3 regions of the Streptomyces sp. NPDC050988 genome follow, and region 3 is predicted to be linked to each of the others. Evidence: riboswitches for the same ligand, from Rfam matches in the RefSeq annotation. Region 3 holds a riboswitch; each other region holds the start of a gene.

What was found. Region 3 has a riboswitch for cyclic di-AMP ahead of ACIBEI_RS33750 (transglycosylase family protein). Riboswitches for the same ligand answer to the same signal wherever they lie in the genome.
Region 1: another riboswitch for cyclic di-AMP. It lies ahead of ACIBEI_RS10450 (C40 family peptidase); the one in region 3 lies ahead of ACIBEI_RS33750 (transglycosylase family protein).
Region 2: another riboswitch for cyclic di-AMP. It lies ahead of ACIBEI_RS37375 (M23 family metallopeptidase); the one in region 3 lies ahead of ACIBEI_RS33750 (transglycosylase family protein).

The regions. Positions count from the first base shown of each region.
Region 1 covers NZ_JBITFQ010000003.1:490,425-500,394, reverse strand. Annotated here, with positions in the region: gene ACIBEI_RS10495 (LuxR C-terminal-related transcriptional regulator) at 1-1,036, shown strand, start outside; gene bioD (dethiobiotin synthase) at 1,103-1,813, opposite strand; gene ACIBEI_RS10485 (adenosylmethionine--8-amino-7-oxononanoate transaminase) at 1,815-3,128, opposite strand; gene bioB (biotin synthase BioB) at 3,121-4,338, opposite strand; gene ACIBEI_RS10475 (8-amino-7-oxononanoate synthase) at 4,551-5,687, shown strand; gene ACIBEI_RS10470 (DUF397 domain-containing protein) at 5,668-5,895, opposite strand; gene ACIBEI_RS10465 (helix-turn-helix domain-containing protein) at 5,905-6,762, opposite strand; gene ACIBEI_RS10460 (ATP-binding protein) at 7,026-7,469, shown strand; gene ACIBEI_RS10455 (DUF6328 family protein) at 7,561-8,046, opposite strand; gene ACIBEI_RS10450 (C40 family peptidase) at 8,137-8,610, opposite strand; cyclic di-AMP (ydaO/yuaA leader) riboswitch at 8,614-8,825, opposite strand; gene ACIBEI_RS10445 (hypothetical protein) at 9,164-9,472, opposite strand; gene ACIBEI_RS10440 (ATP-dependent Clp protease proteolytic subunit) at 9,480-9,970, opposite strand, start outside.
Region 2 covers NZ_JBITFQ010000026.1:125,215-135,184, reverse strand. Annotated here, with positions in the region: gene ACIBEI_RS37410 (VOC family protein) at 1-203, shown strand, start outside; gene ACIBEI_RS37405 (thymidine kinase) at 243-899, opposite strand; gene ACIBEI_RS37400 (alkaline phosphatase family protein) at 952-2,139, opposite strand; gene ACIBEI_RS37395 (DUF5998 family protein) at 2,139-2,726, opposite strand; gene ACIBEI_RS37390 (GNAT family N-acetyltransferase) at 2,768-5,608, opposite strand; gene ACIBEI_RS37385 (HPr family phosphocarrier protein) at 5,889-6,170, shown strand; gene ACIBEI_RS37380 (GntR family transcriptional regulator) at 6,481-7,176, opposite strand; gene ACIBEI_RS37375 (M23 family metallopeptidase) at 7,482-8,255, opposite strand; cyclic di-AMP (ydaO/yuaA leader) riboswitch at 8,268-8,428, opposite strand; gene ACIBEI_RS37370 (M16 family metallopeptidase) at 8,678-9,970, opposite strand, start outside.
Region 3 covers NZ_JBITFQ010000021.1:98,191-108,160, forward strand. Annotated here, with positions in the region: gene ACIBEI_RS33720 (class I SAM-dependent methyltransferase) at 1-496, opposite strand, end outside; gene ACIBEI_RS33725 (NAD(P)/FAD-dependent oxidoreductase) at 1,008-2,408, opposite strand; gene ACIBEI_RS33730 (exopolyphosphatase) at 2,877-3,818, opposite strand; gene ACIBEI_RS33735 (DUF501 domain-containing protein) at 4,084-4,605, opposite strand; gene ACIBEI_RS33740 (septum formation initiator family protein) at 4,680-5,156, opposite strand; gene eno (phosphopyruvate hydratase) at 5,328-6,608, opposite strand; gene ACIBEI_RS33750 (transglycosylase family protein) at 7,036-7,734, opposite strand; cyclic di-AMP (ydaO/yuaA leader) riboswitch at 7,739-7,909, opposite strand; gene ACIBEI_RS33755 (transglycosylase family protein) at 8,135-9,070, opposite strand; gene ACIBEI_RS33760 (cytochrome P450) at 9,282-9,970, opposite strand, start outside.

The DNA of each region.
Region 1 (9,970 bases), on a different contig from region 3:
CCTCGCCGCCTCCGCGGCCGTACGCGCCGCCGCCTCCGCCCGTGCCAGGGGCGAGTCCATGACCGTCCCGCAGGCCATGGAGTTCCGGGCCTACGCCGAGTTCTGGACGGGCCGCCCACGGGCCGCGGGCGCCGCCACCCTGGACGCCCTGCGCCAGGCGTATGCCACCGGGCAGGACAACGGGGCCTGCCATCTCCAGGCCGCCCTCGCCATGTTCGCCGCCGTCACCGGCGACGAGGACGTCTGCCGGGCCCGCGCCGAGGCGGCCCGTACCTACGCCCTGGCGCGCGGTCTCGGCCTCGCCGCCGCCCTGGCCCTGTGGGCGCTCGCCTTCCTCGACCTCAGCACCGGCCGTTACGCGGCGTCCGCGTCCCGGCTGCGCGCTCTCGCCGGATTCGGCCCGGGGCACGGGCACCGGGCCGTACGCCATCTCGCCACCCCGCACTATGTGGAAGCCGCCGTCCGCACCGGCGACACCCGCGTCGCGCGGGCCGCCCACGCCGACTACGACCGCTGGGCGAGCGCCGTCCGCAGCCCCGACGACCTTGCCCTCAGCGCCCGTTGCCGCGCCCTGCTGGCCACCGGGCCCGAGGCCGTCGAGCACTACCGGACCGCCCTCGACCTGCACGCCGGCGGTACCCGCGACTTCGAACGCGCCCGTACGGAGCTGCTGTTCGGCGGTGCGTTGCGTCGGCTGCGGAACCGTACGGAGGCGCGTGACCGGCTGCACAGCGCGCTCGAAGCGTTCTTGCACTTCGGCGCGCCGCAGTGTGCCGCGCAGGCCCGGGGAGAACTCCGTGCCCTGGGTGAACCCGCCCAACCGCCGGGCGGGGCCCGTGACTTGGCCGCTCTGCTCACCGCCCAGCAGCTGACGGTTGCCCGGATGGCCGCCGACGGGGCGACCAATCGGGAGATCGCGTCCCGTCTGGTGCTCAGCCCGCGCACGATCGATCACCATCTGCGCGGGGTGTTCAACCGGCTGGGTATTCGGTCGCGGATCGAGTTGGTGAGGTTGTTGGCTTCGTCGGAGGAGTGAGCTCCGCTGGGTGTCGTTTTTTGTCTGCGGGCCGGTTGTGGCTGGTCGCGCAGTTCCCCGCGCCCCTTACGGGGCGCTGAAGGTCTCCGCGTTCCACGTTCCCCCAAGCCTGGCCGCGAGCCAACTGCTTGCTTTGGCCCGGAAGTCGGCCACCGGGAGCCCACTGCAGCCCTCGGGGAGCGCGCCCAACAGGGGTGCCTCGGCGACCGCCGGAAGGTCTGCCAGATTGCAACGGGAGGCGAGATCCGGCTCGTTCGGCCAGATGCCCAGTACGACGCCCAGCAGGTCGAGGCGGCGGGTCCGCAGTTCTCGGGCGGTGAGTTCCGTCGTGTTGAGCGTGCCGAGTCCGGCCGAGGCGACCACCAAGACGGGGGCGTCCAGCAGTCGTGCCGCGTCCGCGAGTGTGCTGCCCTCGTCGTCGAACCGTACGAGGAGGCCGCCCGCTCCCTCGACCAGTACGAGGTCGTGCTCGGCGGCCAACTTGCCTGCCGCCTCCGCCACTTCGGCCGGGCGCACCGGCGCGAGACCGGAGCGCCGGGCCGCCGTGGCGGGAGCCAACGGCTCGGGGTAGCGGGCGAGTTCGACGGACGTCACCGGGCCCGCGAGCCGGGCCACCTCGTCGGCGTCCCCGCGCTCGCCCGGCAGGACACCGGTCTGCGCGGGCTTGAGCACGGCCACGGACCGCCCGGCCGCGAGAGCGGCCGCGGCGACGGCCGCGGTCGTCACCGTCTTGCCGACCTCCGTGCCCGTCCCCGTGATCACCAGTACCGAAGACATGTCAGCCCTCCCGAGCCGCCGCGCACACCGCGGCCGTGATGCGTGCCAGATCCGCGTCCCCGGTGACGTACGGCGGCATCGTGTAGACGAGGTCCCGGAACGGTCGCAGCCACACGCCCTCGCGGACCGCGGCCCGGGTCGCCGCGGCCATGTCGATCTCGTGGTCGAGCTGCACGACCCCGATGGCACCGAGCACGCGTACGTCCCGGACCCCCGGCAGCCCGGCCGCCGGAGCCAGTCCCTCCCGCAGCCCGGTCTCGACGCGCTTGACCTCGGTCTGCCAGTCCTGGCCGAGGAGCAGGTCGATCGAGGCGCAGGCCACGGCGGCGGCGAGCGGGTTGCCCATGAAGGTCGGGCCGTGGGCGAGGACCGGCACCTCGCCCCGCGAGATCCCGTCGGCGACCCGCGCGGTGCAGAGCGTGGCCGCCATCGTCAGATAGCCGCCGGTCAGAGCCTTGCCCACGCACATCACGTCCGGCGTCACCGCCGCGTGCTCCGCCGCGAACATGGCGCCGGTGCGGCCGAAGCCCGTCGCGATCTCGTCGAACACGAGCAGCACGTCGTGCGCGTCGCACGCCTCGCGCAGCACCCGCAGATACGCGGGGGAGTGGAACCGCATCCCGCCCGCGCCCTGCACCACCGGCTCCACGATCACCGCGGCCAGTTCGTCCGCATGCCGCTCGATCAGCTCGCGCAGCTGGTCCGCGTACGACTCCTCGTACGCGACCGGCGGCGGGTCCGCGAACACCTGGCGCGGGAGTACGCCCTGCCACAGCTCGTGCATCCCGCCCTCGGGGTCGCACACGGACATGGGCTGCCAGGTGTCGCCGTGGTAGCCGCCGCGCCAGGTCAGCAGGCGCCGCTTGCCCGGGCGGCCGAGGGAACGCCAGTGCTGGAGGCACATCTTGACCGCGACCTCGACGGACACCGAGCCGGAGTCGGCCAGGAAGACATGCTCAAGCCCTTCGGGTGACATGTCGACAAGGCGTTTCGCCAGTCGTACGGCGGGCTCGTGCGTGAGCCCGCCGAACATCACATGGCTCATCCGCCCGAGCTGGTCGCGGGCCGCCTCGTTGAGCGCGGGGTGGTTGTAGCCGTGGATCGCCGACCACCAGGACGACATGCCGTCGATCAGTTCGCCCGGTTCACCCGGTTCGCCGTCCGTGCCGGACAGCCGCAACCGCACCCCGCTCGCCGACTCCACGACGAGCGGTTCCTGCCGGCCCGGCATCGGCCCGTACGGGTGCCACACGTGCCGCCGGTCGAGCTCCAGCAGTTCGGGCACGGAGAGGCCGGACACGTGCGGGTCAGGCATTGGGCGCGAGGTCCGTTCCGGCACCCCGGCGGCGTACCGCGACCAGGTCCGTACGCGCCTCGGAGGCTCGGGCCGCCTCCGGGACCCGTGCCGCCGCGGGCGCCTGCTCGTCGGCGGTCGAGCCGCACGGGCCGCAGCCGCCGCCCTCGTGGGAGCCGCACCCGGCCTCGGCGTGGGAACCGCAGCCCGCGCCGGTGTCCGCGGTGACCCGGTGCTCCGGAAGCGTCACCTGGCCCGTGCCCTCCACCTCGAACCCGGCGTCCGCGATCATCTCCAGGTCGGCCTTGCCGGCCTGGCCCTCGGTGGTCAGGTAGTCGCCGAGGAAGATCGAGTTGGCCAGGTTCAGGGCGAGGGGCTGCATCGTGCGCAGATGGACCTCGCGGCCGCCCGCGATCCGCACCTCGACGTCCGGGCAGACGAAGCGGACCATCGCGAGGATCCGCAGACAGCGCTGCGGCGTGAGGTTCCACTCCTTGGCGAGCGGGGTGCCCTCGACCGGGATCAGGAAGTTGACCGGCACCGAGTCCGGGTCGAGCGCGCGCAGCGAGTAGACGACGTCGACGAGGTCCTCGTCGCTCTCGCCCATGCCCGCGATCAGCCCCGAGCAGGCGGACAGGCCCGCGGCGTGCGCCTTCTGGACCGTGTCGACGCGGTCGGCGTACGTGTGGGTGGTCGTGATGTCCCCGTACGTCGACTCGGACGTGTTGAGGTTGTGGTTGTAGGCGTCCGCGCCCGCCTCGCGCAGCCGCTCGGCCTGGCCGTCGGAGAGCAGCCCGAGGCAGGCGCACACCTCGACGCCCTCGTTCTGGTCCTTGATGGCCTTGATGGTGTCCGAGACCCGGTCGACGTCACGGTCGGTGGGACCGCGTCCGCTCGCCACCAGGCAGACCCGCTTCGCGCCGCCCGCGAGCCCGGCCGCCGCGGCCTCGGAGGCCTGGTCGGGTTTCAGCCACGTGTACTTCAGGATCCCGGCCTTGGAGCCGAGCCGCTGCGAGCAGTACGAGCAGTCCTCCGGGCACAGGCCCGACTTCAGGTTGACCAGGTAGTTGAGTTTCACCCGTCGGCCGAACCACTGCCGGCGCACCTTGCCGGCCGCGGCCACCACATCGAGGAGTTCGTCGTCTGAGGTCGCCAGTACGGCCAGCGCCTCTTCGCGGGTCGGCAGCTCTCGCCGAAGCCCCTTGTCCACCAGCGTGTTCAGCAGGTCCATGAGGTCCGATCCTGGCCTATCCGACCGCGCCGGGCCAAGGAGGGACCGGACAACGGAGGCCGTTCGACGTGTGGGTATTGCCACATCATGGGCGGCTGGTGGTCCGGCTAGGGTCTGTGCGTTGCCTACAAAAGGCAGGTGGGGACGGGCCGGGCGAAATGTCATGTGTCGGCGCCCCATGGAACACCCTCACCTCATGGCCCGGAGGACATATGTCGGGATCGCCTTTCGAGTGGATCGACGAGCAGGCGCGGGCGCGCCGCCGGGCCGGACTCGTCCGCACCCTGCGTCCCCGCCCCGCCGACTCCCCGCTCCTCGATCTCGCGGGCAACGACTATCTGGGCCTGGCGAGGCACCCCGAGGTCACCGAGGCGGCCGCGAGCGCCGTGCGGGCCTGGGGCGCCGGAGCGACCGGCTCCCGGCTCGTCAGCGGCTCCACGGAACTGCACGCGGAACTCGAACGCGAGCTGGCCGAATTCTGCGGGTTCGAGTCCGCGCTGGTCTTCTCCTCGGGGTACGCGGCCAACCTCGCCGCGGTCACCGCGCTGGCGCCGCACGGCTCCCTCGTCGTCTCCGATGCGGGCAACCACGCCTCGCTGATCGACGGCTGCCGTCTCGCGCGCGGCACCACCCAGGTCGTCGCGCACGCCGACCCCGACGCCGTCCGCAAGGCGCTGGGCACGCATGCCGGACCCGCCGTCGTCGTCTCCGACACGGTCTTCTCGGTCGACGGCGACGCGGCCCCGCTCACCGGACTCGCCGCCGCCTGCCGGGAGTACGGCGCCGCCCTGCTCGTGGACGACGCGCACGGTCTCGGCGTACTCGGTGACGGCGGCCGGGGCGCTCCGCACGCGGTGGGCCTCGCGGGCGCGCCGGACGTGGTCACCACCGTCACGCTGTCGAAGTCGCTCGGCAGCCAGGGCGGCGCCGTCCTCGGACCGGCCCACGTGATCGACCATCTGGTCAACGCGGCCCGTACCTTCATCTTCGACACCGGTCTGGCCCCCGCGGCGGCGGGCGCGGCCCTCGCGGCCCTGCGTCTGCTGCGCAGGGAACCGGAACGGGCCACGCGCGCGCGTGGCGTGGCGACCACCCTGCACGAACGGCTGACGGCCGAGGGCCTCGAAGCCGTACGACCGGACGCCGCCGTCGTCTCCGTGCGCGCACCCTCCCCGGAGCGGGCCGTGCGCTGGGCCGCGGACTGCCGCGAGGCCGGTCTCGCCGTCGGCTGCTTCCGTCCCCCGTCGGTGCCGGACGGCATCTCACGGCTGCGGCTCACCGCCCGCGCGGACCTCACCGACGGGCAACTCGACCGTGCCGTACGCGTGATCATCGAAGCGCGGCGATAAAGCCCTCCCAGGCTGCGGGGGCGAAGGCCAGGGCGGGACCGGACGTGTTCTTCGAGTCGCGCACCGCGAGCAGTCCGGCCCATGGGCCGGAGCCCGGACGGGCCGTCTCGACGCAGTTGTTCATTCCCGTGCTGCGGCTGCTGCGCTGCCACCGCACACCGTGCAGACGGGTGCTCGAAGGTACGGACCGAGGCAGGGGGGCGGGCATGGTGCCTCCTTATGCGCCGTGAGCTACACCGGCGATGAAATCCAACGTTTCCTCGGGCGAAAGGGCGTGGACCTGAAGGGAGTCGAAGGCCTCGCTGTAGGCCTGGAGGTCTTCTTTCCGTTCGAGATAGAGGCTACTCGTCAAGTGGTCTAGAACAACCACATCCAGATCAGATGTGCTCGGAAACGAAAAAATAACAAAGGGCCCTGTCACGCCGACATGAGCTCCAACTCCGAACGGCAGCACCTGAATCCGCACGTGAGGGAGTTGCGCGGCCTCTCCGAGGTGCTCCAACTGCCGTGCCATGACCCCCGGTCCGCCGACCGTTCGTCGTAGGGCCGCCTCGTCGAGAACCGCACTCAGTCGGAGCGGTGGATTCGAACGCAGTACGTCCTGGCGGGCGAGGCGCACCTCCACCAACGCGTCGACCTTGCCGTCCGGCGCCCCGTCCACAGCCGCCCGGGTCACCTCGCGGGCGTACTCCGGCGTCTGCAGAAGCCCCGGCACGACGGAGTTCTCCAGCGTGCGCATCACGCTGGCCTGCGACTCCAGGCTGATGAAGTCGCTGTAGGTGGACGGCAGAAGGCCCCGGTAGGCGTGCCACCAGTGGTGCCGGCCGTTGTCGTCGGAGCCCGCCAGCACCACGAGCAACTCGCGCAGCTCCGCGTCCCGGACCTCGTAGGCGTCGAGCAGCAGCTCCACGTCCGCCGGCTTCACCCCGCTGTGGCCGGTCTCGATCCGGCTCACCTTCGACTGGTGCCAGCCGACGAGCCGGGCCGCCTCGCCACTCTTGAGGCCCGCACGGGCACGCAGGGCACGCAGTTCGGCACCGAGCTTCCGGCGGCGCACAGCGGGACCGTACTGCATGGCCGTCTCCTTCCGACCGTCGCGCCGGCGCTATATCGTCCGGCGTCACGCCGACCGTAGAGGACAAACCGGCCCCCCGCCCAAATACGGTCGGCCGTCGCAGAGTTCACCGCTTCGAGCGACAGATATATGCATATCTCGGTGGATCGGCACCGCGAACGCCGAGGTAGTGGCACTCTGGCGCAAGCACCAGTCCGGGACCGTACTCGAAGTCATCCGCTTCGTGTCGGACTCCGGTCCCGTGGGAAAGGGACGACCTCGCCATGGCAGACCACCAGGAAGCATCCGTCACTCTGCCGAGCGATCCCGCCTCGGTCTACGCCGCCCGCACATACGTCATGAACGTGCTGGCCGAATGGGGACTTCCATCCGACACGGAGGCGGCCGACACGGTCCGGCTCATCGTCTCGGAGCTCGCCACCAACGCCGTACAGCACACGTTCGGGCAGTCGCCCACCTTCACGGTGGACATCGAACTCGACCGCGACGAACAACTGCGCATCGGCGTGACCGACAGCCACCCGCGCTTCCCGAAACGTTTGCCCGCGGCCGTCCAGCAGGACAACGGCCGGGGCATGGTGATCGTCCGCTGGCTGACGGCCGAGTGCGGCGGCAAGCTGACGGTCCGGCCCACCAGAGAGGGCGGCAAGACGGTCTCGATCATGTTGCCCTGGACGGCGCCGGTGCAGCCCGTGACGGCGGACTGAGCGCCGTACCCGCGCCGTCGAGGTCGGTGCCGCGCTCGCCCTGCTCGGCGTCGGGCTCGTCCTCGTACCACCGGTGGCGCGAAGGTGCCCGCTAGTCCTCGTCGGCGGAGCCCTGCATCAGGTGGGGGATGAGCGCCCACAGCCCCGCGCAGACGACCAGGGTGGTCGCACCGGCCGCGATGCCGCCCGCCCGGCTCGTCGCCACGTCCACGACGAGCAGGACCGAACCGGAGAGGGCGAGCGCGAGCACTCCGAGCCCGATCTCGGCCAGATGCGAGGACGCCTTCACGACCTGAGGCTTGGCGCCCTGCTGGAAGAGCCGGCGATGCAGCGCGGCGGGGGCGGTGAAGAGGGCGGCTGTCAGTACGGAGAGCAGCAGCGTGACGACGTACGTGGTGCGCTGGAACAAGTCCAGGGAGGGGAAGCGCGGGGTGAACGCGAGGGTGAGCAGGAAGGCGAAGAGGATCTGCACCCCGGTCTGCGTGACCCGCAGTTCCTGGAGCAGTTCGTTGAAGTTGCGGTCGGCGCGCTCAAGCCGTGTCTCGTTGCGCTCCTCGTGGTGATGAAGGTCGCCCATAAGTGAAGGAGTAACCACTCTGCGGCGAATATCACGCACCGGGCCCCGGAAGGTGGCCGCGGCGATCACCGCGGCCACCTCCTGGGCGGGTCACCTGACCCGGCCGTACCAGACGCTCTTCGTCCAGATCTTCTGGAGCTTCACCACTTCCCCGGTCTTCGGGGAGTGCCAGATCCGTCCCTTCCCGGCGTAGATGCCGACGTGGTACACGTTCCGGCCCGAGTGGAAGAAGACCAGGTCTCCCTGCTTGCGGTTCGAAGCGGAGACATGGTTCGTCTTGTTGTACTGCGCGGCGGCCGTACGCGGCAGGGACTTGCCCGCCTTCTTGAACGAGTAGAGCGTGAGGCCGGAGCAGTCGAAGCGCTTGGGCCCCACGGCTCCGTACTTGTACGGGGAGCCCTTCTTCGAGGCTGCTACCTGGAGTGCCTTCGTCGCGGGTGTGGCCGCTTCCGCGCCGGACGTGAATCCGGGGGCCACGATGCCGCCGCCGACAGCGGCGATGGTGAGAGCCGATGCGGTACCGGCCCTGCTGAACAGCGACGGGACACGATTGAGCGCAGTCATGCGCAACCCTTCGTCAGCCGCCTGTGAAGGATGACCTGTCGGATTCGGGCTGGCGAAGTTGCCCGGCCGCTGACGCGGCTTCACCCCAAGGGCTGCTCGGCCCGGTCATGGCGTGACCGTTCCGGCGACCCGTCGTGCCTGGGTCCTCCACTCCTGCCGATCCACTTCTGTCGACCGGTCATCCGGGCGGCGGCAGGACTCGGCGTCCGCCCGGATCGCCCCGCCGCTTGTGGCGGGGGCTTGTCGTCGGAAGGGATCTTGACGCACGGATGTCCCAAAAGCCGAGCGGAATCGGCGATTTGTGGGCTTACTCACCACTCACCCGTTCGGGTGGACAGCCATTCCCACGGGAGGGCGTCGAGGGGGTCGACGACCCTCGTACCAGCACCGGAACGTCTTATTCCGTACGGAGGCTACGCGTGTTGCGCAACCTCCACGGGCCTGTAAAAGCAGCCCTGACTACGCTGTTCGGTGGTACACCTTTCGGTCCGTTTGAACCCTGAACCGGACGTTCCGTCAGATGCCTGCGTGACGCCGGGTCGGTGGCGGTACGTCAGCTGTCGGAGCGCGGCGGTAGCGCGATCCGGCCCGCTCGGCGCTCACCGTCGAGGACGCGCAGCGCCCGCGCCAGGGTCGGCGCGTGCACCTCGTGCTCGCCGCGTTGGTGCATCAGGGCCAGCGCGTCACGCAGCGCGGCAGCCTTGCCGACCAGGGCCTGGGCGGCCCGCAACCCCCGGTAGGTGTCCCCGGAGTGGGCCGGGTTGATCCGGCCGAGCAGGTCCACCACTTCGAGGTAACGGTCGATCAGCTCGGCCTCGGCACGCGTCAGGGCCGGCAGCGGCGGCAACTCGGGTGGGAGCATCGGCCGCTCACCTCGCGCCGGGTGCACTCTGGGTGGACTTCCGGCTCGCGACGATCCGGTCGACCAGTCCGTACTCCAGTGCCGCCTGCGCGTCCAGGATCTTGTCCCGCTCGATGTCCGCACCGATCCGCTCCCGGCTCTGGCCCGAATGACGGGCGAGCATCTCCTCCAACTGCTCACGGGTACGCATCAACTCGTCGGCCTGAATGGCCAGGTCGGACGCCTGTCCCTGGACGGGCTCGGAGAACGACGGCTGGTGGATCAGCACGCGGGCGCCCGGCAGCGCGTACCGCTTGCCCGGTGTGCCGGCCGCGAGCAGCACCGCCGCGGCCGACGCCGCCTGCCCCAGGCAGATGGTCTCCACCTCGCAGCTGACGAACTGCATCGTGTCGTAGACGGCCGTCATCGCGCTGAACGAGCCACCGGGCGAATTGATGTAGAGCGAGATGTCCCTGTCGGGCGCCTGGTACTCGAGGTGCATGAACTGGGCCATCACGT
Region 2 (9,970 bases), on a different contig from region 3:
GCGTCGGCAACTCCCTGCCCCGTGACCGGGGACCCCATTGGATGACGTACTTCGAGGTCGCCGACGTGGACGCGTCGCTCGCCCACCTGCTCGACCTGGGCGGCCATGTGCTCAAACCGGCCCGTGACACCCCGCACGGCCGCATCGCCACGGTGGCGGACCCGGAGGGGGCGGTGTTCTCGGTGGTGCGGACGACCCACTGAGGGGTGCCCCGGCGCCCTCTCAGGGCTGGGCGGTCCCCCTCAGGTCCGGGACACCGCGTCCACCGGCAGCACGTCCGGGGAGAGCACGCCCGCGCGGGCGCTGGCCGCGGTCGTCCGCCGGCTGTGATGCCTGCGGCACAGGACCTCGTAGCCGATGTCCTCCGACTGGTCGACGTCACCGACGACGACCTGGGCGCCCTCGACGACCATGTGGCCGCCTATGGTGCGGGCGTTGTGGGTGGCGCGTGCGCCGCACCAGCAGAGGGCCTCGACCTGGAGGACCTCGACCCGGTCGGCGAGTTCGACGAGGCGCTGGGAGCCGGGGAAGAGCTTGGAGCGGAAGTCCGTCGTGATGCCGAAGGCGAAGACGTCGATGCCCAGGTCGTCGACCACGCGGGCCAGTTGGTCGATCTGCTCGGGGGCGAGGAACTGCGCCTCGTCCGCGATGACGTAGTCCGCACGGCCGCCCTTCGAGAGATGGTCGACGACGTACGCGTACACGTCCTGGTCGTCCTCGACCTCCACCGCGTCCGTGACCAGGCCCAGGCGGGAGGACAGCTTGCCCTCGCCCGCGCGGTCGTCGCGGGTGAAGATCATGCCCTGCAGGCCGCGGGCCGAGCGGTTGTGCTCGATCTGGAGAGCCAGCGTCGACTTCCCGCAGTCCATGGTTCCGGAGAAGAACACCAGCTCGGGCATGGGGAGTTGAGCACCTTTCGGCATGAGGGGTTCACTGGTCGGGCGGGGAGGGTCAGGAACGTACTTCCAGAAGCGGAATGTGCTGCTCGACTGGTGTCATCGAGCCGTGGTTGCCGACCATCGCCGACTCCTTCGGCTCCCGCTCGGACGCGATGATCAGTACGTCGTCGCGGGCGGCCGCGACCACGTCACCGATGCGCTCGTACACCCGCTCGTCGATGTGCGGGCCGAACCAGCCCGCCGCGATCGCCTCGTCCCGCGAGGCCACCCAGAACTGCTCGCCGAGCACCTCGCGCCAGCAGGTCAGGACGTCCGACTCGGCGCCCGGGACCGCGTAGACGTGCCGGGCGCGGCCCTCGCCGCCGAGGAGGGCGACCCCGGCGCGCAGCTCCCAGTCCTCGTCGAAGTCGATGCGGTGCTGCTCGTCGAAGGGGATGTCGATCATCCCGTGGTCCGCGGTGACGTACAGGGCGGTGCGCGGGGGCAGTTGCTCGGCCAGGCGCTGGACCAGCCGGTCCACGTACATGAGTTGTCCGCGCCAGGGGTCCGAGTCGACGCCGAAGCGGTGGCCCTTGCCGTCCACCTCCGCGTAGTACGTGTAGACCAGCGAGCGGTCCCCGGCGGCCAGTTGCTCGGCCGCGAGGTCCATACGGTCCTCGCCGGTCAGCCGCCCGTGGAACGTGCCGCCGCTGAGGGCGACCTTGGTCAGGGGGGTGTTCTGGAAGTGCGGTGACGACACCTGGGCGGTGTGCACTCCCGCCGCGTCGGCCAGTTGGAACAGCGTGGGGTACGGCTGCCACTTGCCCGGCTGCGTCCATGGCTGCCAGCGGAGCTGGTTCATCAGCTCGCCGGTCTCCGGGTTGCGCGCGGTGTAGCCGGGCAGGCCGTGCGCGCCCGGCGGCAGGCCCGTACCGACGGAGGCCAGGGAGGTCGCGGTGGTCGCGGGGTAGCCCGCTGTGATCGGGCGGCCGGTGCCGCCGCGTGAGCTGCCCAGGAGGGAGGTCATGAACGGGGCCTCGTCCGGATGCGTCTTCAGCTGCTCCCAACCGAGGCCGTCGATCAGGAAGACGCAGTTCCGGTCGGCCGGGCTCAGTTCCGTGAGTGAGGCGGTGACGTCCGGGACGTCCATGCCCGCGGCCAGTGTGGGCAGCAGGTCTGCGAGCGAACCGGCCCCGTACTCGGGTACGGGAGCGGAGTCGAGGGAGAGCGGTTCCGGGTGGTCCCAGACTTGCTGGGCCATCAGCGGGTGACGTCCGCGGTCGCCTCGGAGAGCGACTGCGCGAAGGCGAGGGTCTGCCGCACGGCGTCCGGGCCGTCCCCGGCCTCGCTGACGCGCAGGCTCAGGTCGTCCGCCGTCGAACTGCCCGTGTACCCGTGGTCCGCCTCGCAGTTGGGGTCACCGCAGGCGGCCGGCTCCAGGTCGATACGGGCGACCGCGCCCCAGCCGATGGTGAGGACGACCTCGCGCGGCAGCGTCCCCGGAACGTACTTCTCCGGATTGGCGACGACGCGGCTGAGAACCACCGACGAGATCCGGCCAAGCTTCACGGATTCGGTCGACGTGGTCGCGTACGGCGTCGGGGACGTGCTGTCCGCCGCCTGTTCGTCGGTGTGGCTCACGATGAAACGGTTTCCCGTGAGGACGAGCACCGTCACGTGCCGACGCACCTCGTTGGCGTCGAACGTCGTCTCCTGATGGACCAGATACGACCGGATGGGCTCGCCGCCCACAGCGGCCTCCACAGCCTCGGCCACGAGGGCCGGGTAGTAGCCGCTGCGCTCGATCGCCGCTCGCAGCCCCTGGGTCGTCGTACTGGTCTTGGCCATGACGTCCATCCTACGGGGGCGCACTGACTGCGAGGCACCGCTCAGTACACAGGAAGCGTGCGCGGACCGAGGTCGTCGCGGACGGGCGGCGGCGCGAGCCGTACGGAGGCGCCGAGCACACTCAGCCCGTGCGGGGCCACGACGACGGGCTCCAGGGACACGGAGACGACCTCGGGATGGTCATCGACAAGGCGTGACAGGCGCAGCAGCAGTTCCTCCAGGGCCACGACGTCCGCCGGCGCGGAGCCCCGCCAGCCGAAGAGGAGCGGTGCGGTCCGGATCGACCGGACCAGCGAGGCCGCGTCCCGGTCGGTGACCGGAATCAGCCGGTGCGCGGTGTCTCCGAGCAGCTCCGACGGGGCCCCGGCGAGCCCGAAGGAGAGCACCGCTCCGGCCGCCGGGTCTATGACGGCTCGTACGACCGTGTCGACGCCGCGCGGTGCCATCGCCTGTACCACCGGGCGCAGCTCCTCCGGCGTCCCGAAGAGGCTGGTCAACTCTGCGTACGCTCTGCGCAGTTGCTCCTCGTCCGCCAGATCCAGCCGTACGCCGCCGAGGTCGGCGCGGTGGCGCAGGTGGGGGGCGGTGGTCTTGAGCGCCACGGGGTAGCCGAGGCGCTCCGCGGCTGCGACGGCCTCGTCGGGCGTGGGCGCGGGCAGGGCACGGCGGACGTCGATGCCGTACCGCCCGAGCAGGGCGCAGGTGTCGTCGGGGCCGAGGGTGAGGCCGCCCATGCCTCCGTCGCCGAGCAGCGCGTCGATCTGTTCGGCCGCGCCCTTCTCGTCGATGTCCTCGTACTCGGGGACGCGACCGGGGTCGGCGGCCTCGCGCCGCCACTGGCCGTACCTCACGGCCTCGGCGAGGGCGCGGACGGCCCGCTCGGCGGCCGGGTAGGCGGGGATGAGGCGGGAATCGGCCTCGGCCTCGGAGGCTTCCGCCACCGTCGGCGGGCGGTCCGCCGGGCGGATGGGGTGGTTGCTGCCCGCGAACGGGGGCGCGGGGCGAGCCGCCTGGGGCGCGGTGCCGGCGGCCGCGGACAGTGCCTCCGCGAGGCCGCCCAGCTCGACGTGGACGACGAGGACCGGCTTGTCGGGAGCGGCGGCGGAGGCCGAGCGGAGCGCCTCCGCCAGGGCGGCGTCGGCCGTGGAGGTCTCCCCCACCGCCGGGATCGCGGTGACCGCGACGGCGTCGCAGCCGTCGTCGGCCAGCGCGTGCGTCAGCGCGGCGCGGAAGTCCTCGGCCGAGGCGGCCGTGGTCAGGTCCACCGGGGGCAGCGGTCGCAGCCCCTCGGCGAGGCACGCGTCGTACGTCAGCAGCCCGAGGGACTCGGAGTTCCCGACGATCGCCACCCGTGGCCCCAGCGGCAGGGGCTGGCGCGCCAGGAGCAGGCCCGCGTCGACCAGTTCCGTGATCGTGTCCACCCGGATGACGCCGGCCTGGCGCAGCAGCGCCGACACCGTCGCGTGCGGGAGCCGGGTGGCCCGGACGGCATGCCCCTGGGGCGCGGCCCCGCCGTGCCGTGCGCCCTGGACGACGACCAGCGGCTTCGCCGCCGCGGTGCGCCGCGCGAGGCGGGTGAACTTCCTCGGGTTCCCGATGGATTCGAGGTACATGAGGGCGACATCGGTGTCGGGGTCGTCGTACCAGTACTGAAGGACGTCGTTGCCGGACACGTCCGCGCGGTTGCCGGACGAGATGAACGTCGACACGCCGGTCACGCCGGTGACCCCGCCACCGCGCCGGTGCAGCCGGGACAGCAGCGCGATGCCGATGGCGCCGGACTGGGCGAACAGGCCGATCCGCCCGGCGCGCGGCATCTCCGGTGCGAGCGAGGCGTTGAGCCGCACCTGGGGGGAGGTGTTGATGACTCCGAAGGCGTTCGGTCCGATGATCCGCATCCCGTACGTACGCGCCTGGCGCACGAGCTCACGCTGGCGCTCCCTGCCTTCGGGGCCGCTCTCGGCGTACCCGGCGGAGACCACGACGAGCCCCTGAACCCCGTGTTCACCGCACTCGGCGACGACTTCGGGGACGCGCTCGGCCCGGACGGCGACGACGGCGAGGTCGACGGGCTCGGGGATGTCACGCACGGAGCTGTACGCCGGCACTCCGCCGAGCTCCTTCTCCTGAAGTGCCCCGTTCACGGCGTAGAGGCGGCCGGTGAAGCCCGCTTCGCGGAGGTTCTCCAGGACGCTGCGGCCCACTCCCCCGGGTGTGCGGCCCGCACCGATGACGGCGACCGAGCCCGGCGCGAGGAGCCTGGCCACCGAGCGCCCCTCCGCCCGCTGCTCCCGCGCGCGCTGCACGGCCAGCGAGCGGTCGGTGGGCTCCAGGTCGAACTCCAGGCGTACGACGCCGTCCTCGAAGTGGCGCTTCTGCTGGTATCCGGCGTCCGTGAACACCTTGATCATCTTGTTGTTGGCGGGCAGCACCTCGGCGGCGAAGCGGCGGATGTCGCGCTCACGGGCGACGGCCGCGATGTGCTCAAGCAGGGCCGATGCCACGCCGCGGCCCTGGTGGGCGTCCTGCACGAGGAAGGCGACCTCTGCCTCGTCCGCGGGGGCGGAGGCGGGGAGGCCGTCGGCGTTGATGCGGTCGTAGCGTACGGTGGCGATGAACTCGCCGCCGACCGTGGCCGCGAGTCCCACCCGGTCCACAAAGTCGTGGTGCGTGAAGCGGTGGACGTCCTTGGCGGACAGGCGCGGATACGGCGCGAAGAAGCGGTAGTACTTCGACTCGTCGGACACCTGCTCGTAGAAGCTGACCAGGCGGTCGGCGTCGTCGGCCGTGATCGGCCGGATGCGCGCGGTGCCGCCGTCGCGCAGCACGACATCGGCCTCCCAGTGAGCGGGGTACTCGTGCCGGTCCGGCGAGGTCTGCATGGGGCCCAGAGTACGGCTCGGGTCCGACAACGGCCGGTCCCGGCCGCGGGGGTTCATGTCCCGGGCGCGTGCCGGTACGTGTCCCGGGGTTCGGGGTCCCGGGGGTCACGCCCCAGGGGTTCACATCCCGGCGACGGCGGGCTCGCGTCCGACAGGGGCGCGAGGCAGTCTTGGGTGACCGAAGCCGCCTCGGGCCCGGTATCCGCAGCCGCCCGGGGCACGCTTCACGATATGGAACAATGGTCTAGACAACCGTGAGACACCTGAAGGGCAGCATCACATGGCTGAGCGCCACGTCAACGTCGGCTGGGCCGAGGGCCTTCACGCCCGTCCCGCCTCCATCTTCGTCCGGGCCGCCACGGCCTCCGGCGTCCCCGTGACGATCGCCAAGGCCGACGGCAACCCCGTCAACGCCGCCTCGATGCTCGCGGTTCTCGGCCTGGGCGCCCAGGGCGGCGAGGAGATCGTCCTGGCCTCCGACGCCGAGGGCGCGGACGCCGCGCTCGACCGCCTGGCGAAGCTGGTCGCCGAGGGCCTCGACGAACTCCCCGAGACCGTCTGACCTCGCGGACCACGTACGGCGGAGCCGCGTCGACCCATACCGGGTGACGCGGCTCCGCCGTTTCCGTCTGCAGGACGCGCGCCGTGCTGTGGCCTCACGCACTGTTTTTCCCGTGCGTCACGCCGTCTCGCTGCTTTTCGCCGCGCTCCCGGGCACCGTCCGGGCTTTTTCGGATGCCCGCGTATCGGGTTCCACTCATCCTGGTTCCGCGCATGCGGAAATCACGTGCGTGGAAATTCCCGGCACGTGGAAAAAAGGGGCAGCAGAAATAGACCCCGGCGAATAACTCTCTTTGTATACGGCGCCACTGTTAATGCCGCAGGCCCGCCGTGTTTACGGGATGTTGCGAAGTCCTCACACGCTCCGCGCGGTCACCGCCGCCGGGAAAGCGCAGCCGGTGCGCGGCCATCGCCCGCTCGGTGTGCAGCGCCGTGATCGCCCTGGCCCGGTCGTTGTCGCCGCGTGCGACGGCGTCCACGATGGCACCGTGCTCGGCCCAGGACTCGGCCGGGTGCGCGGGCGCCTCGACCGAATACATCCAGGCGATCTTGTGCCGCAACTGGGCGAGCGTGGAGGTCAGCGCGGGGCTTCCGGAGGCCTGTGCGAGCGTCTCGTGGAACCAGCCGCCCAGGGAGCGCAGATCCTCGCTGTTGCCCCTCCTGGCCCGCTCCTGGCCCAGCCTGACCAGGCCGCGCAGCACCTTGAGGTGCGCCTCCGTGCGACGCTGGGCGGCGCGCGCTGCACCCAGCGGCTCCAGCAGCATGCGCATCTCCAGGAGGTCGGCGGCCTCCTGCTCGGTCGGTTCCGCGACACACGCGCCCGCGTGCCTGCGCGTGACGACGAAGCCTTCCGCCTCCAGGGTGCGCAGGGCCTCCCGTACGGGGACCCGCGAGACGCCGTACCGGCGCGCGAGCAGTTCTTCGGTGAGCCGGCTGCCGCGCTCGTAGACACCCGCGACGATGTCGTCACGGATCGCCGTGCATACCGAGTGCGCGGGAATACGCATGACCGGACCTCCGCCTTAACCCCCGCGAAACGCGGTCGATTGACGCTTGTTCGGTGACTCTATTGCAGAGAGCGGGAAATTCCGATGGCGGACCGGAATCCATGGATATTTTTTGGACACACCTCGCTTCTGAACAGGCAGTCGTCCGGTGCGAAGTCGGCCGGGAAGTGGCCGAGAAGCCGTCAGGAAGTGATCAGAACCGCGCGAAGGCCCCGGCTCGGTGAGCCGGGGCCTTCGGGAGCGGTGTCCGCGCGGGCGGGCCGTTGCGTGGGAAGGCTGCCGCGCGGGAGGGCGGTCGCCCGCCGTCAGACGTTCACGCCGTGCTGGCGGAGATACGCGATCGGGTCGATGTCCGAGCCGTACTCCGCGCTCGTCCGCGCCTCGAAGTGCAGGTGCGCCCCAGTGACGTTGCCGGTCGCCCCGGAGAGGCCTATCTGCTGACCGGGGGTGACCGTCTGGCCGACGGAGACACCGAGGGACGACATGTGCCCGTACTGCGTGTAGGTGCCGTCGTTCATCTTGAGGACGACCTCGTTGCCGTACGAGCCGCCCCAGCCGGCCTCGACGACGGTACCGGCGCCCACCGCGTGCACGGCGGTGCCGCTCGCGGCGTGGAAGTCGATGCCGGTGTGGCTGCCGGAGGACCAGACGGCGCCGCCGGCCTTGTAGCCGGTGGAGACGTACGAGCCGGAGATGGGAGCGGTGTACGACTTCAGCAGGCGCTCACGCTCGGCCGCACGGGCGGCGCGGGCCTTGACCTCGCGCTCCTTCTTGGCCTTCTCCGCGGCTTCCTTGGCCCGCTCCTTGGCGGCGGCCTCGGCCTTCTCGCGGGCGGCGGTCTCGTCGGCGGCCTGCTGCTGGGCGGCGGCCTGCGCGTCGATCTGGTCGGCGACCGAGTCGCCGATGGTGATCGCCTGGGTCAGGGTCTGCTCGGCCGGGCTCTCGGCGGCGAGTGCGGGAGCAGCCAGGGTGCCGACCACACCGGTGGTGGCGAGTGCGGCGACGCCGACGGTCCGGTTGGTCGTGCGCTTCATACGGCTGGGACGACGGTGCTTCCCGGCGGCGCGAGTGAACGCCATGAAGTGGCTGGTCCTTTCCTTCCTTCTCGCCTACCGGGTTAGCTGACGGGTTCGGAGCAGGAAGGTCTCCTACGGACATCCTTCGGGAAGGGCGTCCGATTCACCCCAGGGACTACGTATGGGTCCCCGGCTCCCCTGGCTCGCGCCGTACGGGGACTCGGCGATGACTGTCCGGTGCCGCGGGCGCGGCGCACTGCCTGACGAACAGCCGGACCGACGCTAAGCGGGGCGTCTTTCAATCAACAAACGGATCAAGGGTTTTGTAGCGCATGCCACAGGGCAGACGGGCAACCTCCCTACCAATACGGACAACCAGCGGTTCTGGTGCTGAAGTCCGGGCAAAAGGAGAACCCAGGCGCCCCTTCGGTCACCTGGGTTCTCCGCGGAACGGCCCTGTTCCGCTGCGCCTTCTACTGCGCGTTCTACTCCGCTGCCACGACGCTGACTTCACCGATTCCGAGGGCCCGGACCGGCTCCTCGATCTGCGCGGCGTCACCGACGAGGACGGTCACCAGGCGGTCCACCGGGAAGGCGCTCACGGCGGCCGCGGTGGCCTCCACGGTGCCGGTCGCGGCGAGCTGCTGGTACAGCGTCGCCTGGAAGTCGTCCGGCAGGTACTGCTCGACCTGATCGGCGAGGGTGCCCGCGACGGCGGCCGCCGTCTCGTACTTCAGCGGCGCCACGCCCACGAGGTTCTGCACGGCGATGTCGCGCTCGGCGTCGGTGAGGCCCTCGGCCGCGAGGGTGCGCAGCACCTTCCAGAGGTCGTCGAGCGCCGGGCCCGTGTTCGGGGTGTCCACGGATCCGCTGATGGCGAGCATCGCCGCGCCCGTCCCGTCCGGCGCGGAGCGCAGCACCTGGCCGAACGCCCGCACACCGTAGGTGTATCCCTTTTCCTCACGCAGGACGCGGTCCAGGCGCGAGGTGAGGGTGCCTCCGAGGCAGTACGTGCCGAGCACCTGGGCGGGCCACACGCGGTCGTGCCGGTCGGCGCCGACGCGGCCGATGAGCAGCTGTGTCTGGACGGCTCCCGGCCGGTCCACGATGATCACGCGGCCCGTGTCGTCGGCGGTCACCGGCGGAATGGGGCGGGCCTCGGCCTGCGATCCGGTCCAGGCGCCGAGCGTGTCCCCGAGCAGCGCGTCGAGATCGACGCCGGTGAGGTCGCCAACCACGACGGCGGTCGCGGTGGCGGGGCGTACGTGCTTCTCGTAGAAGGCGCGGACGCCCGCCGAGTCGATCGCGGTGACCGTCTCCTCGGTGCCCTGGCGCGGCCGCGACATGCGCGAGGTCGCCGGGAAGAGCTGCCGGGAGAGCTCCTTGGCTGCGCGGCGGGCCGGGTTGGCGGTCTCGTGCGGGATCTCGTCGAGCCGGTTGCGCACCAGCCGCTCGATCTCGCTGTCCTCGAAGGCGGGTGCCCTGAGGGCGTCGGCGAGCAGACCGAGCGCCTTGGGGAGCCGGGAGACGGGGACTTCGAGGCTGATCCGTACGCCGGGGTGGTCGGCGTGCGCGTCGAGGGTGGCGCCGCAGCGCTCCAGCTCGGCGGCGAACTCCTCGGCGGAGTGCTTGTCGGTTCCCTCGGTGAAGGCACGCGCCATGATCGTGGCGATGCCGTCCAGGCCCTTCGGCTCGGCCTCCAGCGGGGCCGCCAGGAGGATCTCGACGGCGACGACCTGCTGGCCGGGGCGGTGGCAGCGCAGCAGCGTCAGGCCGTT
Region 3 (9,970 bases):
AGACCATGGACGGCCCGAGGACGATCTCGTAGAAGTCGTTCCCCACGTCGTAGTGATGGCTGATCGCCCGTCTGTCGCTGCGCTTGGTGTGCAGGTGGGAGCGTCTGCGCACCTCCTCGCGGGGCGGGGCGGGGGGCAGGGGCGGCCCCGCCATCCGTACGAGCCCCCACACGGCGGCCCGCACGTCCGGGTCCCGCAGGGCCTCGCGCAGGGTCCGGGCGTCCTCGCCGCGCTCCCACACCAGCTCGGCCATGACGTCCAGGACGGCGTACAGATCGCCGTCCACGGTCAGGTCCCCGGCGACCCAGGCACGGGCCATGCCCAGTTCGCCAGGCTTCCAGAGCAGCCGGCGCAGGGCCCGGCGGTTCCGTACGACGAGTACGGGGCTCTCGGGCGGGCCCGCCTCCGAGCCGTCCCAGGCGCGAATGCGCACCGGGAGCGGGGCTCCCAGCAACTGCTCCATCAGCGCCTTCAGCCGCAGCGCCGCGTCCTGCATGACGCACACCTCCGTGACGACGGATCCCACAGACTCCAACACCACGTAAACACCAACGGGCCCGATGCGCAGTCCCGCCAAAGTGTTACTTCTGAGCAAAATACGTGCAGTCGACACGCAAACCAGGGGCTTGAGCGCCCCCTCACTCGGGGGCTCCGCCCCCGAACCCCCGCTCCTCAAACGCCGGAGGGGCTGGAATGCAGGGTGGCTGCTTGCCTGACGTCGAGTGCGGGTTGTGTGTGGCTGGTCGCGCAGTTCCCCGCGCCCCTAAAAAGACCCGGCGTCCCCTCTTCCAGCCCGTCCGGCCACCTCCAGCCCGTCCGGCCACCTCCAGCCCGTCCGGCGTTTGAGGACGAGCGCGTTCAGCGCGATACGGGGGTTCGGGGGCGGAGCCCCTGAGTAAGTGACGGGAATGGGTAGGGGCGGCGGGGGCGAGAGAAAACACCGAAGGGGGCCGCCCGCACCACGGATGGCGGGAGGCCCCCTTCGGGGTGGAGCAGGTGACCGGAGGTCAGGAGGCCTTGGCCTTCTCCTCGGTCTTGGCGGGCGACGGCTCGGCCTTCGGGGCAACCGCCGGCGCCGGCTTCGCAGCCTCGTAGAACTCCTCACGAGGAGTCTCCATGGCCCCGAGCGAGACGACCTCACGCTTCAGGAACATCGCGAGAGTCCAGTCCGCGAAGACACGGATCTTGCGGTTCCACGTCGGCATGGCCAGCCCGTGGTAACCCCGGTGCATGTACCAGGCGAGACGACCCTTGAGCTTGATCTTCATCTTGCCCATGACGATCATCGCGACGCCCTTGTGCAGGCCGAGCCCGGCGACCGCACCCTTGTTGGCGTGGCTGTAGTCCTTCTGCGGGAAGCCCCGCATACCGGAGATCACGTTGTCGCCGAGGACCCGGGCCTGCCGCAGCGCGTGCTGCGCGTTCGGCGGGCACCAGGCGTTCTCGTTGCCGGCCTTGCGGCCGACGAGGTCCGGCACCTGGGCGTTGTCGCCGGCGGCCCAGACGTAGTCCGTGCCCTGCACCTGGAGCGTGGTCTGCGTGTCCACGTGACCACGGGGACCGAGCGGCAGACCGAAGCGGGAGAGCACCGGGTTGGGCTTGACGCCGGCCGTCCACACGATGGTGTTGGAGTCGACCTCGAGGCCGTTCTTCAGCACCACGTGGCCGTCGACGCAGGAGTCCATGGAGGTGGAGAGGTAGACCTCGACCCCACGTCCTTCGAGGTGCTCCTTGCCGTACTGGCCGAGCTTCGGACCGACCTCGGGAAGGATCTTGTCCGCGGCGTCGACGAGGATGAACCGCATGTCCTCGCGCGACACGTTGTTGTAGTACTTGGCCGCGTCGCGGGCCATGTCCTCGACCTCGCCGATGGTCTCCGCACCCGCGAAGCCACCGCCGACGAAGACGAAGGTCAGCGCCTTGCGCCGCACGTCTTCGTCGGTCGTGGAGTCGGCCTTGTCGAGCTGCTCAAGCACGTGGTTGCGCAGGCCGATGGCCTCCTCGATGCCCTTCATACCGATGCCCTGCTCGGCGAGGCCGGGGATCGGGAAGGTGCGCGAGACCGCGCCCATCGCGATGACGAGGTAGTCGAAAGGCAGCTCGTACGCCTCACCCACGAGGGGGGCGATCGTGGCGACCTTGCGGTCCTGGTCGATGGTCGTGACCCGGCCGGTCAGAACTTCCGCCTTGGGCAGCACGCGTCGCAGCGGGACGACGACGTGCCGAGGCGAAATGCTGCCGGCGGCGGCTTCGGGGAGGAAGGGCTGGTAGGTCATGTACGACCGGGGGTCGACGACCGTGACGGTCGCCTCGCCGTAGCGCATCTTCTTGAGAATGCGCCGAGCTGCGTACAGGCCTACGTACCCACCGCCTACTACGAGGATCCTGGGACGCTCCGTGGTGCTCATGCCATCGAGTATCCACCTGCCTCAGGGGGGTGGCTCGTGCGCCCCTTCACAAGCTTCTTCACACCCTCTGCTACACTGCGCGGCTCACGTGAGCGAGGTCATGGTCCGGCAGGGGAACCGGGGTGCGGTGCGGGCCGTTGTCAATGCCGCGTGAGCTGCCGCTCCGGCCGTTCGACCCCCCTGAACCAGCCCCCTTTTTCATACGATCGCAGCACTCGCGGAACACCCTGTTGATCATGCTCCGGGGCCGCTCGAAGGCCCCGGGTGACCCGTAGGGACGAAAACCTCGCCCAACAGGGCCGATTCTCTTGTGAAGAACTTCACGAACTTTTCCGACGGGGCGTTCCCGGGACCGTTTCCAAGACCGTTCAGAGGCCTTCCGAAGCGCTCATACGTCATCCGACCTGCTCAGTCGAGGAGCACTCCAGGCCATCTCCAGGCCATCACTAGTCCATCCCTAGGCCATCCCTAGGCCACAGACCACGCGATCCCGTCGAGGATGTCGTGCTCGCTCACGACCACCTCGTCCGCCCCGATCCGCTCCATGACCGAGAGCAGTACGAGGGCGCCGGCGCCGATGACGTCGACCCGGCCCGGGTGCATCGAGGGGATCGCGGCACGCTCGGCGTGGGTCGCGGACAGCAGCCGCTCGGTGATCTCGCGGACGCGTTCGTAGGAGACCCGGGAATGGTGGATGGCCTCGGAGTCGTACTCAGGGAGGTCCTGGGCGATCGCCGAGACCGTGGTCACGGATCCGGCGAGCCCGACGAGCGTACGGGCCTCGCGCAGCGGCACGGACTCCTCGGCGAGATCGAGGGCGGCCTCGATGTCGGCGCGGATCGCCGCGACCTGCTCCGGGGCCGGCGGGTCGCCGACCCCGCCGTCGTGCACGAGGTGCCGTTCCGTCATCCGTACGCAGCCGATGTCGACCGAGCGGGCGGCCCGGACGTGGTCCTCGCCCACGACGAACTCCGTGGAGCCGCCGCCGATGTCCACCACGAGGTAGGGCTTGGCCAGGTCGTCCCGGCCCGTGAGCTCCTTGGTGGCGCCCGTGAACGAGAACTCCGCCTCCTGGTCGCCGGAGATGACCTCGGGCTCCACGCCCAGGATGTCGAGGACTCCTCGTACGAACTCGTCTCGGTTCTCGGCGTCTCGGGAGGCGGAGGTCGCCACGAAGCGGAGTCGCTCCGCGCCGTGTTCCTTGACGATGGCCGCGTACTCGCGGCAGGCCGCGAAGGTCCGCTCCAGCGCGTCCGGAGCGAGTCTTCCCGTCCGGTCGACGCCCTGGCCCAGCCTGACGATCGTCATCCGGCGGTCCAGGTCGACGAGTTCCCCCGTCGCCGGATCCGCGTCCGCGACGAGCAGCCGGATCGAGTTGGTACCGCAGTCGATGGCGGCGACGCGAGTCATGAGTGATGCTCTCCTGTTGCGATCGTGGCTCCGGGGGCGCCCGAGCATTTTCTCGCCCCCGCCGCCCCTACCCATTCCCGTCACTACTCGGGGGCCAGCCCCCGAACCCCCAAAAGACTGCGCAGTTCCCCGCGCCCCCAAGGTCTTTAGGGGCGCGGGGAACTGCGCGATCAGCCACAGCCGGACCCGCACCCAAAAACGCACCCCACGGGGTCTGGGGCGGAGCCCCAGGGGACGGGAATGGGTAGGGGCGGCGGGGGCGAAATCACACCTCGGTGGACACCACGCACGCCCCCTTGCGCCACCACTCCGCCAGCAGCGCGATCGCCTCGTCCCCCAGGGGGTTCACCCCCGGCCCGGCGGCCAGGGAGTGGGCGACGAGCACGTGGAGGCACTTCACCCGGTCCGGCATACCGCCCGCGCTCGGAAAGCCCTCGAGCACCTCGATGGAGTCGCGCCGAGCGATGTAGTCCTCGTGCGCCGCCCGGTACGCGGCCGCCAGCTCGGGATCCGTGGCGAGCCGGTCGGTCATCTCCTTCATGACCCCGTTCGCCTCCAGCGTCCCGATGGCGGAGGCCGCCCGCGGACACGTGAGGTAGTAGGTCGTCGGGAAGGGAGTCCCGTCCGGAAGACGGGGAGCCGTCTCGACGACGTCCGGCTGCCCGCACGGACAGCGGTGCGCGATAGCGCGCAGCCCGCGCGGCGGCCTCCCGAGCTGCTGCTTGAAGGCCTCGACGTCCGCGTCGGTGGGCTCGGTGCGCGGGGTGGGCGGCGGGGGCGTTTCCATGCCTGTGGGTAAGTCTCTCTAGTCAGTTCTCTGAGTGGATCACCGGCGAATCACCGGCTGGATCACCTGTCGGGTCACCTGTCGGCGGCGTCTGCCTTGTCGACGCCGTCCCAGACGTTGGCGTACCAGGCCCGGTCGGCCGCCGTCTGATCCGTACGCGTCTTCTTCGCCGCGTCGGGGTCGATCACGATGTAGCCGGTCTCGCCCGGCATCACGTAGTGCAGCCGCTCCCGGATGCGCTGCTCGGCGTACGCGTCGTCCTGCCACCGCGCCTTGAGGTCGCGCAGCTGCTCGACCCGCTGCCGGGCCTGCTCCCGCTCGCGCTGGAGGTCGGCGACCTCGGCGCGCTGGGAGACGTACTGCCTTATGGGATAGGCGAGAGCCACCACGAGCGTGCACAGGACGAGCGCGAGGAGTGCCGCCCGGCCGGTCAGCCGCGAGCGGCGAGCCTGCCGCTTGGTCTGCGAGCGGTAGACACGGGCGGCGGTCTGCTCACCGAGCAGCCGCAACCTGGTCGAGGTGGAGAACCGGTCGCGGTCCTTCACGGCCATCTGTCCCGCCTCCCCGGTACGAACCAGTCGAGTACATCGCGTACATCGAGCCCGTCGAGCCCGTCGAGCCCATCACGTGCGTACGTCCCCGCACACGGTACGGGACCGAGTACGGGGACGTACGTACGACGCTTCCTACGAAGACGAAGCCCGAAGACGAAGCCCGAGGGCTCAGCCCTTGAAGCGCGGGAAGGCCGAACGGCCCGCGTACACCGCCGCGTCGTCGAGGATCTCCTCGATGCGCAGCAGCTGGTTGTACTTGGCGACGCGGTCCGAGCGGGCCGGGGCGCCGGTCTTGATCTGGCCGCAGTTCACCGCGACGGCGAGGTCGGCGATCGTGACGTCCTCGGTCTCGCCGGAGCGGTGGGACATCATGCACTTGAAGCCGTTGCGCTGGGCCATCTCGACGGCGTCCAGGGTCTCGGTCAGCGAGCCGATCTGGTTGACCTTGACGAGCAGGGCGTTGGCGGAGCCCTCCTCGATGCCGCGGGCGAGGCGCTCCGGGTTGGTGACGAAGAGGTCGTCGCCGACGATCTGGACCTTGTCGCCCAGCTTCTCGGTGATGACGTTCCAGCCGGCCCAGTCGTCCTCGTACAGCGGGTCCTCGATGGAGACGAGCGGGTAGGCCGCGACGAGCTCCTCGTAGTACTCCGTCATCTCGGCGGCGGAGCGCTCCTTGCCCTCGAAGAGGTACTTGCCGTCCTTGTAGAACTCGGAGGCGGCGACGTCGAGCGCGAGGGCGACCTGCTGGCCGGGGATGTAACCGGCCTCCTTGATCGCGTCGAGGATCAGGTCCAGGGCCTCGCGGTTGGAGCCGAGGTTCGGGGCGAAGCCGCCCTCGTCGCCGAGGCCGGTGGACAGACCGCGGCTCTTCAGGACCTTCTTGAGGGTGTGGTAGACCTCGGCGCCCCAGCGCACGGCCTCGGAGAAGGACTCCGCGCCGATCGGGGCGATCATGAACTCCTGGATGTCGACGTTGGAGTCGGCGTGCGACCCACCGTTCAGGATGTTCATCATCGGGACCGGCAGCAGGTGCGCGTTCGGTCCGCCCAGGTAGCGGAAGAGGGGGAGGTCGGACGCCTCGGACGCGGCGTGGGCGACGGCGAGGGAGACGCCGAGGATGGCGTTGGCGCCGAGCGAGCCCTTGTTGTCGGTGGCGTCCAGGTCGATCATGGCCTGGTCGATGAGGCGCTGCTCGGTGGCGTCGTAGCCGACGAGCTCCGGGCCGAGCTGCTCGATGACGGCGAGGACGGCCTTCTCGACACCCTTGCCGAGGTAGCGGTTGGGGTCTCCGTCACGGAGCTCAACAGCCTCGAAGGCACCGGTGGAGGCGCCGGACGGAACGGCGGCACGACCCGTGCTGCCGTCGTCGAGGCCGACCTCGACCTCGACCGTGGGGTTGCCTCGGGAGTCCAGGATTTCCCGGGCTACGACGACGTCGATGGACGGCACGAGCATCTCCTTCTGGGATGTGACGCAAGCTGTCCGGGCCGAGGGCCCGGTTGGGTGCGGACCTGTGGTGGCCCCGCGGCATGAGCCTAACCGGCTGCCGGGGTTCGGCCAGCCCTCGACCGCCTCCTGGACAGAACCGAGAGTAAATTGTTTCCGAACGGAACAAAGCGGGAGGACGGCGAGAGGGAAGCGCGGGAAAGAAAAAGCCCCGCCCCGGTGCGTACGGGGGAACACGCACCGGAGCGGGGAGCCCGTGGGGGACGGGGGTGGCCCTCACGAGGCCTCCACTATGGGGGACACGGATGTGAGGGCGCTGTGGTTCAGCCGCAATCCGAATATGAACCCGGAGGTTCGGAGTCCGGAGATCCGGCCGAGGCTGAGCGGCCAAGGCCTCGGCCGGGGCGCGGCTGACCGAAGGTCAGCGGTGTCAGCTGAGGTGCAGCTGCTGGCCCGGGAAGATGAAGTCGGCGTCGTCGACGATGTCGTCGTTCAGCTTGTACAGCTTCGCCCAGCCGCCCTTGACGTTCTTCTTCTCGGCGATCTCGCTGAGGGTGTCACCCTTGACGACCTTGTACTCGCCGTCACCCTTCTCGACCTTCTTGCCGGTCGGGGTCTCGACGGTCTTCTTCGCGGTCGAGCGCTCCTGGGAACGCGAGGCGCGCTCCTCGGAGGACTTGGTGCTCTGCTGCTGAGACTGCGAGGTGCTCTGGCCGGAGTCGCCCGAGTTCGAGGGAGCCGGGGCGCCACCGGTCGAGGCGCCGGACAGGCCCACGCCACAGCTCGGCCAGGCACCCTTGCCCTGGCCCGCGAGGACCTTCTCGGCGACGGCTATCTGCTCGGCCTTGGAGGCCTGGTTGGCGGTGGAGGCGTACGCCGTGCCGCCGTACGCGGCCCAGGTGGAGGCCGAGAACTGCAGGCCGCCGTAGTAGCCGTTGCCGGTGTTGATCGACCAGTCGCCGCCGGACTCGCACTGGGCGACGGCGTCCCACTCGGAGGCGGTGGCGGCGGAGGCTCCCGTGGCGCCCATCAGCGGGACGGCGACGGCCGCGGTGGTGACACCGGCGAGCGTGGCGATGCGGGTGGCCTTGGACGGGCGGCGGTGCTTGCCCTTGCCGGAAAGCAGCATGAAGTGATCCCCTCACCGACGCCTGCGAGGTGAGCTGTCGGGTTCGGGCCGAGTGAGTTGCCCGGCCGCGCGACACTGCTGTCACGCGGCTTAACCCCAAGCCGTACCCGGCCTCAACGACCGGGTCCGGCACTTACCTTGGGTCCCCCGCTCCTGCCTACGGCGCTTGACGCGACGACTGTTCCCGTACGGCCGCTGGCAGGATTCGGCGTTGCGACCGTCGGGGCTCACCAGTGGCGAGCGGTCACGACCGTAGACACGCGATCCGCCGAATTTCAAAGACGATCAGGCTCTTGAGATCCATGTCTCACTTTCACCAAATCGGACATTCAGCGCGAACTACCGCTGTTTTTCGCCCGATTCGACGCCTTGATGACCACATGGCACATCGCGCGTACCGCTACTTGTCCGCCGTCCGCAGGCCGTCCACATCGAGGCTCTGACCGGGGATGATGAAGTCCGGGTCGTCGCCGATGGCTTCCTTGTTCTCGGCGTAGAGCGCCTGCCATCCACCCTCGACGCCAAGGGAGTCGGCGATCTCCCAGAGGCTGTCGCCGGAACGCACGGCGTACGAGCCCTCGGCGGCGACGCGCGACTCGCTGTCGCTGCGCGAGGCGTGCCGGCCGGCGGAGTCGTCCGCGCGGGAGTCGGTGGCGCCCTCGTCGGCACTGCCACCCCTGTGACGGCCGGAGCCAGTGTCTTCCGTTCCGGAACCCTCGGCCGAAGCATCCCCACTCTGGGACGACTTGTCCGGGTCGTCACTCTTTGCGGTGGCACCTGTGGACGGGCTGCCGGAATCCTGTGAGTCGGCGCTGTCACCGCTACCGCTGGACGAGTCGGACGAACTGGAAGAACCAGACGTGTCGGACTTCGTCCCGTTGCTGTCGTCCCCCATACCCAGGCCGGACAACGGAGTCGGGGAGTCGTCCGCGACCCCCGTGTCGACGTCGGCCGAGCCGGAGTTCTGCGTCAGACCCGCGACGAGACCGCAGGTCGCCCAGGCACTCGCGCCCTGCTTCGCGAGGATCTTCTCGGCGACGGATATCTGCTGCGAACGGCTGGCCTGGTCGGCGCTCGGCGCGTAGTCGAGGCCGCCGTTGTCCTCCCAGGTCTCCTGGGTCATCTGGAGGCCGCCGTAGTACCCGTTGCCGGAGTTCGCGCTCCACGAGCCACCGCTCTCGCACTCCGCGACCGCGTCCCAGGTGGTACCGCTTGCGGCACTCGCGCCGGTCGCACCGAGCAGCGGGATCGCGATGGCCGACCCGGTCACGCCCGCCGCGACGAGGAGAGCCGGAGCCTGACGGGGGCGACGGTGACGACCGTTCCCGGAGAGCATGCGGTTGCCTTTCGCGTGACAGCAAGGACTGCGCACAGCGCGCAGCCGACGACTGCGCCTGTGACTGCTGCGGCAGGTGGGACCGGCCGCATTGATGGGTGAACGTATAGGCAGTCGAACTCTTGTCACAAGTCGATGCAGCGCAGATAACGTGAAGATCACAAACTTGACGGAGTCTCATGTTCCGTCGACTCCGTCTGCTAGTCACCCGCTAGTCCGTACGCACCTTCCCGGAAGGGGCGAACTCCACCGGAAGCGTGCGCAATCCGCGCATGATGAGCCCCCCACGCCATCGCAAATCGGCGGAATCGCCCGCGAGTTGCAGATCAGGGAGGCGGGTGAGGAGCGTGGCCAGCGCGGTCTGGCCCTCCAGCCGGGCGAGGGGTGCGCCGAGGCAGTAGTGGATGCCATGGCCGTAACCGAGGTGCTGGTTGTCACGGCGGGAGAGGTCCAGGGTGTCGGGCTCGTCGAACCGGGCGGGGTCACGGTCGGCGGCGGCGAGCACGACGAGTACGGGGTCGCCGGCGGCGATGTCCTGCCCGCCGATGCTCAGCGGCTCGGTGGCGAACCGCCAGGTGGCCAGCTCCACCGGCCCGTCGTAGCGGAGCAGTTCCTCGACACCGCTCGCGAGCAGGTCCATGCGGCCGGATGCGAGGGAGTCCTGGAGCTGTTGCCGCTGCTCGGGGTGGGTGAGCAGCGCGTACGTGCCGTTGCCGATCAGGTTCACCGTCGTCTCGAAACCGGCGAACAGGAGGATGAAGGCCATCGCGGCGGCCTCGTTCTCGGTGAGGTGCTCGCCGTGGTCGGAGGCCCGGATGAGACCGGAGAGGAGGTCCTCGCCCGGCGCGGGCAGCTCCGTCAGTTCCTCGCGCTTGCGGTGGATGAGCTCGGCGAGATAGC